DNA from 3 places in the Synechococcus sp. JA-2-3B'a(2-13) genome. Region 3 is predicted to be linked to each of the others. Evidence: predicted binding sites of a transcription regulator. Region 3 holds the regulator's gene; each other region holds the start of a gene.
The links. Region 3 encodes NtcA, which controls nitrogen genes in cyanobacteria. Its sites were predicted from a motif close to GTANCNNNNGNTAC; they were not measured.
Positions count from the first base shown of each region.

Region 1 (2,270 bases), 890 kb from region 3:
GTAGATGGGTTGGGAAATCCGCTGGAATTGAGAATAACTGGCGGAGAAAAGAGCGATATTACTCAAGGGGAAGAATTGATAGAGGGCTGGCAGAGAAAGGATACCAAAGTAATTGGGGATAAAGGATATGATGCGGATAAGTTGATTGAGAAGATAGGGGAAGCTCAAGCGGTTATTCCGCCTAAAAGGAATAGAAAGACGCAGCGGCATTATGACAAGCATCTGTATCAAGAGAGGCATTTAATCGAATGCTTTTTTCATAAGTTAAAGCAGTACCGGCATCTATGTTCTCGTTTTGACAAATTGGCCAGGAACTTCTTGAGTTTTCTCTATCCCGTCAGTGCTCTCTTTTGGCTCAAATGAAAGATCAACACAACCTAATCTTATTTGGAAGAAATTGATCTTTTTCTCAAATTTTTATAGAGCACCTCTATACTCAAGTGAGATAGCCCCACACACAAGCTTCTGGGCTAGGCCTGAAATTTTATTGAGATCCCCTGTCAAAGCTTTTCAGGTATTGCCTCTTGTGCCAAAAGGCTAGGATGGGCAAGGATTGTATTTTCTATTACTCTATTGGGAATGATTTGTATGCCAGCTAGAAGCAGAACCGACTCATTGACGGATACGCACAGGTGGTGTTTCATGGAATCCATAGCCGACGCTCTCCACCACTTGTAGGCCCTATAACCTAGGGCCGTGTTCTCTAGCCTGCTCGCGAGATAGAACGTGGTTTGCACTGCTTCTCCAAATCCTATGCCTTCCTCCAAGGATGCCGCTCCTGTAGCCCGCGCCAAACAGCCTGCGGCTCAAGCCAGCCCTGCTGCCGGCGAGCTTTTCCTTCAGCAGAATGGATCCCTCTCCGCCCAGTTGGTTCCCCAGGGATCCCTGCAGCTTTACACCCACCCCAGCCGGGGCATGTTTACGCCCGTCATGGCTCAGGCGATGCGCTTGGCAGGCCAGGGAACGCGGGTGCTGATCGTGCAATTTCTCAAGGGTGGGATCAATCAGGGGCCCGAAAATCGTCTCTCCCTGGGCAGATCCTTGGAGTGGGTTCGCTGTCGCCTGCACCGGTGCATCGATACACCTCACCTAGAGCCTGAGGAGCGGGTGGCATTGGATGAGCTGTGGCAATTTACCCAGGAGGCTGTCAGGAGTGGCCGCTATGACTTGGTGGTGTTGGATGAGCTGAGCTTGGCTGTGAAGTTGGGCCTGATCCCAGAAGCGGAAGTGCTGAGCTTAATCGACCAGCGCCCCATCTCCATGGACATGGTGATCACCGGGCCGGAGATGCCAGATTCGTTTCTGGAGCGGGCCGACTTGATCACGCAGCTGCGCCTACGTGGCATCCCAGGCCCAGGGCTCCGCACTGCCGATGGGAATGTTGCCTGTTCTCTGGATCCCCCTCAAGTCAGCGGCACAGGTGCTATGCCTACAGCAGCCCATGTTGCTCCGCACCGCTAGCGCAAACAGTTTCCGCTCCGAAAGACCTAGGCAACACGGGTCGCGTCAGGGGGGCGGAGTCCCAATAAGACTGGAGCTTGTCCACCAGATGTGCCCTCACTCTCCAGGAAGCCGGCTGTAGCCATGTTGAAAAACGACCGCTGGATCTGTGAGCAAGCGCGGCGAGGGATGATTGAGCCCTTCTGTCCTGAGCTGGTGCGCGCTGTTGAGTCTCGGCCTGTTTTGAGTTACGGGCTGTCCTCCTATGGCTACGACATCCGCCTGTCGCCGGTGGAGTTCAAGATCTTTCGCCATGTGCCCGGCACGGTGGTGGATCCCAAGCGGTTTAACCCCAAGAATCTGGAAGCGGTGGAGCTGCACCACGACGAGATGGGGGATTACTTTATCATCCCGGCCCACTCCTATGGGTTGGGGGTGTCTTTGGAGCGGCTGCAAGTTCCGGATAACATTACCGTGATCTGCATTGGCAAATCTTCCTATGCCAGGGTGGGCCTGATTGCCAACCTGACGCCCGCTGAGGCGGGATGGCGGGGTTATCTCACCCTGGAGTTTTCCAACGCCTCCAGCGCTGACTGCCGTGTGTACGCTAACGAAGGGGTGGTCCAGCTTCTTTTTCTGGAAGGGGATCCCTGCCAAGTGACCTACGCCGACCGCGCTGGCAAGTATCAGGATCAGCCGCAGCAGGTGGTGGTGGCCAAGGTTTAGCTGCTTCCCTCAAAAGGGAGAGGGTTGGCGGGATCCGGTTGGCTATGCTGGATCCACGTAGAACCCCATCTTGATTCATCTCCATGCCTGACTCTTTTTCGCCT
Region 1 is NC_007776.1:1,748,239-1,750,508, reverse strand. It holds one part of gene CYB_RS14525 (IS5-like element ISSoc13 family transposase) at 1-363, shown strand, start outside; gene CYB_RS07955 (cob(I)yrinic acid a,c-diamide adenosyltransferase) at 754-1,461, shown strand; gene dcd (dCTP deaminase) at 1,585-2,166, shown strand; gene queA (tRNA preQ1(34) S-adenosylmethionine ribosyltransferase-isomerase QueA) at 2,250-2,270, shown strand, end outside.
Region 1: CYB_RS07955 (cob(I)yrinic acid a,c-diamide adenosyltransferase) is a predicted target of NtcA. The motif match lies at 556-569, and genes of this name have one in related genera.

Region 2 (2,270 bases), 270 kb from region 3:
CGCTGCAGAATCGGCCACACCGCTTAGGCGTCGAAGTAAAGGGCGAACTCGTAGGGGTGAGGCCGCAGATTGATGGGGTTGATCTCGTTGTCGATCTTGTACTCGATATAGGTCTGGATCAGATCCTCAGTAAAGACACCGCCCTCTAGCAAGAAGGCATGATCCTTCTGCAGGTTTTCCAGGGCATCCAGCAGGGATCCAGGCGTGGAAGGGATCTTGGCCAGCTCTTCCGGCTCCAGATCGTAGATATCTTTGTCCAAGGGCTCGCCGGGATGGATCTTATTCTTGATCCCGTCCAGGCCAGCCATCAGCATGGCCGAAAAGGCGATGTAGGGGTTGCAGGTGGCATCCGGGCAGCGGAACTCCAGACGCTTGGCCTTGGGATTGTTGCCGGTCACCGGAATGCGAATGGCAGCGGAACGGTTGCCCTGGGAGTAAGCCAGGTTCACCGGCGCCTCGAAGCCGGGCACCAAGCGCTTGTAGGAGTTGGTGGTGGGGTTGGTGAAGGCCAGGATTGCCGGGGCATGCTTGAGCAGGCCACCGATGTAGTAGAGAGCTGTCTCGCTCAGGTTGGCATAGGTGCCTTCGCTGTAGAACAGGGGCTGGCCATCCTTCCAGAGGGACTGGTGGGTGTGCATGCCGGTGCCGTTGTCGTTAAATAGGGGCTTGGGCATGAAGGTGACGGTTTTGCCGTGCTTGCGGGCCACGTTCCGGATCACGTATTTGTAAACCATCATGTAGTCGGCAGCCGTGATCAGATCGGCAAAGCGATAGCCCAACTCCCCTTGCCCGCCGGTAGCCACCTCGTGGTGATGCTTCTCGATGGGCACCCCCAACTTGCCCATGGTCAGCAGCATCTCGGTGCGGATGTTTTGATGGGCATCGGTGGGCGGTGCCGGGAAATAGCCCTCTTTGTAGCGAGGCTTGTAGCCCAGGTTGCCACCTTTCTCCTCGCGGCCCGAGTTCCAGCGACCTTCGATGGAATCCACGAAGTAGTAGGCCGAGTTTTGGGTTTGGTCGAAGCGAACATCCTCAAAAATGAAAAACTCCGCTTCCGGCCCGAAGTAAGCCGTATCGGCAATGCCCGTCGATTGCAGATAGGCAACGGCACGGGCGGCAAGGCTGCGGGGACAGCGGCTATAGGGCTGGCCAGTGCGCGGCTCAACAATGCTGCAAGTTATGCTGAGGGTGGGCACCTCCAGAAAGGGATCAATCCAAGCCGTCTTGGGATCCGGCACCATGTACATGTCCGACTCGTTGATCGCTTTCCAGCCCCGGATACTGGATCCGTCAAAGGGAAGCCCCTCGGTGAAGGTTTCTTCCTTGATCATCGAGGTGTGGAAGGAAACATGCTGCCAGGTGCCAAAGATATCCACAAACTTGAGATCCACTATCTGGACGTTGTTGTCCTGGATCATCTGAAGCACTTCTTGGGGCGTGGATGCCATTACTCTCTCCTGATTGGGTTGCGGTTAAGACTGGGGGAACTGTGGCTGAAACAAATGGGATCCCAGCAGGTGATCCCCACGCTTCGACCCAGACAGGCCAAAAACGCTCACTCATCCTAGAAAGGCCAACACGGGTATTTTGTAGTTTCTGATACAAAATTCATTTGAGCTCCGCTTTCTGACCAAGACCAAATTGCTGGCCATCTCAGACACCTCTTTTCCTTCTGGCTTGGGTCAACCGGGATTGGGTGTTGGGGATCCAAAACTTGGGCAATGGCCGCCACTTGGCCAACCTCTGGGCAGAGATAACCCTATGGGATGGGCAAAAAAGGCCCCAATGGCCTGAGGCGAGCGAAAATGAGGCTAATAGGCCTCGGCCTCGACCGGTTCGCCAAGGGGTGTTAAGCTAAAGCGTAGTCGTTATGAGTTTGGCTTTTATTCCCATTGCAGAAGGAGAGACATCGGATGACAGAGCAAAGTCGGGTTGAGAATGTGGTGATTATCGGCTCCGGCCCTGCTGGGTTTACAGCAGCCATTTACGCTGGGCGTGCCAACCTGAAGCCGGTTGTGTTTGAGGGGTTCCAGGCGGGCGGGATCCCGGGCGGGCAACTGATGACCACCACCGAGGTGGAGAACTTTCCGGGCTTTCCCGAGGGCATCACCGGCCCCCAACTGATGAAGAACATGCGGGCTCAAGCGCAGCGGTGGGGGGCAGAACTTTACACCGAAGATGTCACCTTTGTGGATTTAAGCCAGCGGCCCTTTGTCGTCTGTTCTGACGAGCGGGAATTGCGCACCCACAGCCTGATCATCGCCACCGGG
Region 2 is NC_007776.1:2,903,046-2,905,315, forward strand. It holds gene glnA (type I glutamate--ammonia ligase) at 24-1,448, opposite strand; gene trxB (thioredoxin-disulfide reductase) at 1,914-2,270, shown strand, end outside.
Region 2: glnA (type I glutamate--ammonia ligase) is a predicted target of NtcA. The motif match lies at 1,590-1,603, and genes of this name have one in related genera.

Region 3 (2,270 bases):
CAATCCGGCTTGGGGGGGATCACCGTCAAAGTGTAGGGTTCCCGCTCGCGACCGGGCACGTAGAGGAAGAGCGCTGCCCCGTTGAAATAGGCGTGGGTCAAATCCAGATGGTTTGTGCGCACCGTCAGCTCATAGGCATAGACCCGGTAGCACACCTTCACGGCAGAACAGCCCGGCGGATCGATCTGCCAGGTGTTCTTGTCCACCTTCCGCCAGGCCAAAGGGATCCCTTGCTCAGTTGCCGCCTGAAACTCCTGCACATGACGGGCATACTCCCGCACCAAGTAGGATCCCGGCGTCCACACCGGCAGTCGCAGCCGCAAAGGCACCTCTGGATCCACCTCTTGGATCTGCAGTTCCACCTCCAGCAGGTGATTGGCCGGATCCGGCATCCGCACTGTGAAATGCTGGCGGCTCAGTTGAGAAGGTGCAGCAATGATAACCTCTGGGATCCCCATAGATAGGTAGATAGAATGTTCCAACCCACTCCACTCTCTACCGCCAAGGGCCGACGCAACCCCCAGCGACAATGGCTCTTATCCTAACCCCTGCTTTCGGTTGGGGATCCCTTTCTGGGGCAAAAACGAGACTCAAAAATGTAGCACGTGCTACAAAGATGCCTGGGCAGAACCTTCTACTTTAGGGTAAATCTTGGTATCATCATCGATTCTGAAGTCAAGGGGTTGCAACCTAGCCTAATGCTTCTAGATTGATCTTAATAGGTTGATCTTAGGTATAAACTGACCTTAAAAGGTTGATGAGTATGGCGGTGGCCGTAGCGGAAAAATCTCTGATCACAGCCTTCAAGCAATTGGGAGGCCCTCACCATCCTCCGGTTATCGAAACGTTCGAGCGCGGGAAGACCATTTTTTTTCCAGGGGATCCGGCGGAGCGGGTTTACTTTTTGGTGAAGGGAGCCGTTAAGCTCTCGCGGGTCTACGAAATGGGGGAGGAAATCACCGTTGCCCTCCTGCGCGAAAACAGCATCTTCGGCGTGCTCTCCTTTATCACGGGACAGCGCTCCGACCGCTTTTATCACTCGGTGGCTTTTACACCTACTGAGTTGCTCTCTCTGCCGATCGAGCAGGTGGAGAAATCCCTACAGGAGAACGCCGAACTGGCCATGTTGCTGGTTAAAAGCCTGTCGTCTCGTATCTTGCAAACGGAGATGATGATCGAGACGCTGGCTCATCGCGACATGGGATCCCGTCTGGTCAGCTTTTTGTTGATTCTCTGTCGCGATTTCGGGGTGCCTGGCCCAGATGGGGTCACCATCGATCTCAAGCTGTCTCACCAGGCCATTGCCGAGGCTATTGGCTCAACCCGCGTCACCATCACCCGCCTGTTGGGAGAGCTGCGCAAGAAGAAGTACATCTCCATTCACAAGAAGAAGATCACCGTACACGACCCGATGCGGCTGAGCCATCGCTTTGCCTAGAAGGAAGAGGAGAACACCTCCTGAGCAGCACCCTGCCTAGGCAAACCCCGCTCGATGGTTGGTTGAAGCTCTACCCGGCTTATGTTCAGTCTACTGCTGCAGCCTTGAAGAATCTCTGTGCCCGAAGGACAGACTTAAAGTTTTCTGGAAGCTGACCGGATCGCGGGCAAGAATCTACTAGTCTATGGGGGGATCTGGCTTTGGCCAGAGCTATCTAGCCAATTGCTGAGGTGTAACTGTGGAAACAGCCATCGAGTGGATTACCGCCCATGAGATCCTCGACTCGCGAGGGCGTCCCACCCTAGAAGCCCTGGTGGGTCTAGCCAATGGAGCAACGGGCTTGGCGCAGGTTCCCAGCGGTGCCTCGACCGGTACCTTCGAGGCCCATGAGCTGCGGGATGGGGATCCCAAACGCTACGGCGGTAAGGGTGTGCTGAGGGCGGTGGAAAACATCCTTGGCCCCATCCAGTCGGAGCTGCAGGGAGAAGATGCCCTCAACCAAGCCCGTATTGACCAGTTGCTGATCGACCTGGACGGCACCCCCAACAAGTCCCGCCTGGGGGCCAACGCTATTTTGGCAGTTTCTCTGGCGACAGCCAAAGCGGCTGCGGAAGCAGTGGGCTTGCCTCTTTACAAATACCTGGGGGGGCCCTTTGCCAACCTGCTGCCGGTGCCGCTGATGAACGTGCTCAACGGCGGCGCCCACGCCGACAACAACGTCGATATTCAAGAATTTATGCTTGTGCCCATTGGAGCGGCCAGCTTTCGCGAGGCGCTGCGCTACGGGGCTGAGGTGTTTGCGGTACTAAAACAAGTGCTGCAGCAGAAGGGG
Region 3 is NC_007776.1:2,636,852-2,639,121, reverse strand. It holds gene CYB_RS12050 (M61 family metallopeptidase) at 1-482, opposite strand, end outside; gene ntcA (global nitrogen regulator NtcA) at 764-1,438, shown strand; gene eno (phosphopyruvate hydratase) at 1,677-2,270, shown strand, end outside.